One region of the Clostridium kluyveri DSM 555 genome, then DNA from elsewhere that is predicted to be linked to it. Evidence: riboswitches for the same ligand, from Rfam matches in the RefSeq annotation. Region 1 holds a riboswitch; the other holds the start of a gene.
What was found. Region 1 has a riboswitch for glycine ahead of CKL_RS03810 (ACT domain-containing protein). Riboswitches for the same ligand answer to the same signal wherever they lie in the genome.
Positions count from the first base shown of each region.

Region 2: it holds a riboswitch for glycine, as region 1 does, so the genes downstream of both, CKL_RS17165 (amino acid permease) here and CKL_RS03810 (ACT domain-containing protein) in region 1, are expected to answer to the same signal.

Region 1 covers NC_009706.1:768,811-771,023, forward strand. The annotation lists gene CKL_RS03805 (PFL family protein) at 1-550, opposite strand, end outside; gene CKL_RS03810 (ACT domain-containing protein) at 569-838, opposite strand; glycine riboswitch at 975-1,066, opposite strand; gene CKL_RS03815 (quaternary amine ABC transporter ATP-binding protein) at 1,301-2,213, shown strand, end outside.
Region 2 covers NC_009706.1:3,572,861-3,575,073, forward strand. The annotation lists gene CKL_RS17165 (amino acid permease) at 1-1,157, opposite strand, end outside; glycine riboswitch at 1,450-1,536, opposite strand; gene tyrS (tyrosine--tRNA ligase) at 2,053-2,213, shown strand, end outside.

The sequences.
Region 1 (2,213 bases):
ATCCTATGCTTTCCTTTTCTCGTGTAAGATAGGCAGTTTGTTTTATTATACGTCCCATATCCCTTACAGCATCCATATTTATTCCTGCTTTTGTAGTAGCTACATTTACAGAAGAACATACTTTTTCAGTAACAGATAGTGCTTCTGGAAGGGATTTAATTAATATCTTGTCGCCTTTAGAATAGCCTTTATGTACAAGACATGAAAAGCCTCCAATGAAATCAATACCCAGTGTTTGGGTTGCCTTATCTAAAATTTTTGCATATTCTATATAATCTGTATCGGAACTTGCCTGTGCAATAAGGGAAATAGGAGTTACAGATATTCTTTTATTTATTATTGGAATACCGTATTCCACTTCGATTTCCTGGGCAGTTTTAACTAGATTTTCAGCGCAGGTAGTTATTTTATCATATATTTTTGTACGTGCTTTTTTACCATCGCTATCTATACAATCTAAAAGGGATATTCCCATGGTTATAGTTCTTATATCTAAATTTTCTCTATGGATCATATTAATTGTTTCTAATATATTTTTAGTATTGATCATTTTATCCAACTCCTCAGTTTAAATTTCATGCATAGAAGTAAATATATCTTCTCGTTGAATTTTGATAACCACATCAATTTTTTTTGCCTTATCTTCAAGAGCAGTTTTTAAATTACTAAAAGTTATGTTCATTTGGGATAGGTCTACAAGCATTACCATGGTAAAGTAATCTTTTATGAGAGTTTGGTTTATGTCTAAGATATTTATATTATTTTCATATAAAACAGAAGTTACATTATAGATAATACCTGTTTTATCCTCGCCAATTACAGTTATGAATGCTTTCATTATTTACATCTCCTTAATAGTTATTGTATTGTTAATAATTTACCCAGAAAAAATAAAATGAGACTAAAAATAAAATTAGTCTCTGGAAAACAGATTTTAAGTGTATGTCTATAAAAGACAGACAGAAACTTAAAACATGAAATCCCCTGTCCTTTTTACCTGAGAGTTTCACCAAAATTTTGGCTTTCCCCTTCGGTGCTCTTAAAGAGTCTCTCCAGAGGTTCGTCCAATAACGGTTTACAAATTACTCCCATTATCTTCATCCGTTCTTATTAAATTGATAAAATGATTATAACACGTTTAAACAGTCAATTCAAATCAATTGTAAATTGACAGAATGTTGACAAAAAGACAAGGTATATGTTAGAATAAAGCGATCTTTAGTTACAACTTTTAAATATATTTAAAGTTGTTAGTTTAGAAGATTTTGATTATCATTCTAAATTGGATAGGGAGAATATTATGTCACAAATAGAAGTAAAAAATGTATATAAGATTTTCGGGAAAAATCCTAAGAGGGTAATTTCACTTTTAGAAAAAGGAATGACAAAAAATGAAATACATAATAAGACAGGAAATTCTGTAGGAGTAAATAATGCTAGTTTTCAAGTAAACGAAGGTGAATTTTTTGTAATTATGGGTCTATCAGGAAGTGGTAAGTCTACTTTAATAAGATGCCTGAATAGATTAATAGATGCGACAAGTGGCATGGTATTAATTGATGGAGAAGACATATTAAAATGCAGTGAAGATAAGCTTCGTGAAATCAGGCGAAAAAAAATAGCCATGGTATTTCAAAATTTCGCTCTTTTTCCCCATAGAACCATATGCAGTAATGTAGAATATGGATTGGAAATACAGGGAATTGACTTAAAAGTGAGGAAAGAGAAGGCATATAAGGCTTTAGAATTGGTGGGATTAAAAGGATATGAGGAAAGTATGCCTGATGAATTGAGCGGAGGTATGAAACAGAGAGTTGGACTTGCTAGAGCTTTAGCAACAGATGCAGGTATACTGTTAATGGATGAAGCATTTAGTGCGTTAGATCCGTTGATACGCAAAGAGATGCAAGAAGAGATGCTGCAGTTGCAATCAAGAATGCATAAAACTGTGATATTTATAACTCATGATTTGGACGAGGCACTGAGATTAGGTGATAGAATTGCCATAATGAAGGACGGAAGTATAGAGCAAATTGGTACATCAGAAAATATATTGACCCATCCTGCTAACAAGTATGTGAAGAGGTTTGTACAGGATGTGGATAGAACCAAAATAATCACTGCATCGGCTATAATGGAAAAATCCAAGGCAATAATTCTTTCTAAAGATGGCCCTAAATCAGCAGCAAGACTTATGAAAGATGAAGGCATAT
Region 2 (2,213 bases), 1.2 Mb from region 1:
TTAGTTTTACGATATTTTAAATGACAGACCACCATAATTCCCCAAATGAAGATGAAACAAAATGTTGATATACTTGTAATAAGCACAAATACTCCTTCTGGCATAATATAGCTTAAAATAACTGAAATTAAAATAACAGCTGCTGAAAACATCAAAGCATTAGAAGGTACTTTATTAGAAGTTAACCTTTTCATTGAATTAGGGGCATTATTTTCTTTAGCAAGAGAATAGACCATACGGCTTGTACTAAATATTCCGCTATTGCAAGCAGATGCCGCTGACGTTAACACAACAAAATTTACAATACTTGCTGCTGCTGCGATTCCCACTGCTGCAAATACCTGTACAAATGGACTTTTATCTGCATTAATTGAATTCCAAGGGTATATACTCATAATAACAGTAAGTGCTCCAATGTAAAAAATAATAATTCTAATTGGAATATTGTTAATAGCCTTTGGAATGACATACTCTGGATTTTCAGTTTCACCCGCTGTCAAGCCAACCAATTCAATTCCTGTAAAAGCAAATACGACCATTTGAAAGGAAAGAATAAAACCACTTGTCCCATTTGGAAACCATCCTCCGTGATTCCAAAGATTCGTAAAGCTAGATGCGCCAACATTTGTAGAAAATCCTTTAATAATCATAAATGTACCAATTATAATTAGTGCTAAAATTGCAACAATTTTAATTAAAGCAAACCAGAATTCCATTTCCCCGAACAACTTTACTGTAGTGAGGTTCATAATTAATAAAATTATAAGAACTACAAGACTCGGAACCCATTGAGCTATATTAGGCAGCCAATATTGTATATAAAGTCCTGATGCAGTTAAATCAGCCATAGCAAGTGAGATCCAACAAAACCAATAAGTCCATCCAGTAATAAATGCTGCTCCATTTCCCATATACTCCTGTACAAAGTCTACAAAAGAATGATAGTTTAAATTAGAGAGCAATAATTCCCCAAGAGCACGCATGATAAGAAAACAAACTACCCCTGTTATGGTATATGCAAATAAAATAGATGGCCCTGCCAAATGAATTGATCTGCCTGAACCAAGGAATAATCCGGTACCAATTGCACCTCCAATTGCAAGTAGTTGAACATGCCGATTTTTTAATCCTCGTGATAAGTTTTCATTTTCTGACATATATATTCCGCCTTTCTAATACTGCTGTTTTAAAATTCATTTTAAAATATTATTGATACGAGCACTGTCATAAGAAATCATTACAAAATATGATATCACTAATACAGTACTTAATGTGATTAAACTAATAATGTTCCTTTGTGAATTGCTCCATTTTATCCCTCCATTTTAGCAAAAGGCATCTCCCAAAGATGCCTTTTGCTATGTAAATATTTTTTGATTAGAGATACAAATGGGAATAGATAAGCTTTGAATGAAGTAATCAATTATGTATTACCATTATAAGACATGCTACCTTTTCCCTGTCCTTTTACCTGAGAGTTTCGCCCTTCGACTTTCTCCTTCGGTGCTCATTAAGAGTCTCTCCAAGGATTCATCCAATAGCGGTCATCTCTAAATTAAATAGGTACCTGAAAGATTTACTTCTTCGGTGAATGGCTATTGCCATAACTCTCCCACTATTTTCATCTGAAATATTCAATTTACCGTTATATATTAATATATTTTTAATAAAATTGCAATGATTTCTTCATTTTTGAGTGTATATAGCCTCCTCATCTCTAAAACCTTGAATGTAAAAAAAGCCTATATCGTTAGATAAGGGCTTTTAGTCCTTAGATTACAACCGTACACCAAAATTTAAAGACAATATTACCATGATTTGTAAGTTTAAATAACATAAGCGAATCTGGCATTATTATTTTAATTACTAATATAAAAAAAGGAATTAGGCATAAAGTAGTAGTGCCGGTAATTGTAGACCACATTTGTGATGTGATTTCACTATTTTCTTTCAAAAATCGTGCGTTGAAAATTGCATACCATGTCCAAAGACATAATGCAGATTAACCGCCTCGCTTTAGAATGAATATTTAATATTCAAGGAGAGATGAAAATGAAAACTGTCGAGGAACAACTGCGTATTATAGCAAAGGGCGTTAGCATACTGGTAGATGAGGATGAACTACGAAACAAGCTGACGGAATTCATTCAAAACAATCGGCCCCTGATTATCAAATTGGGACTGGATCCAAGTGCGCCGGATATCCACCTAGG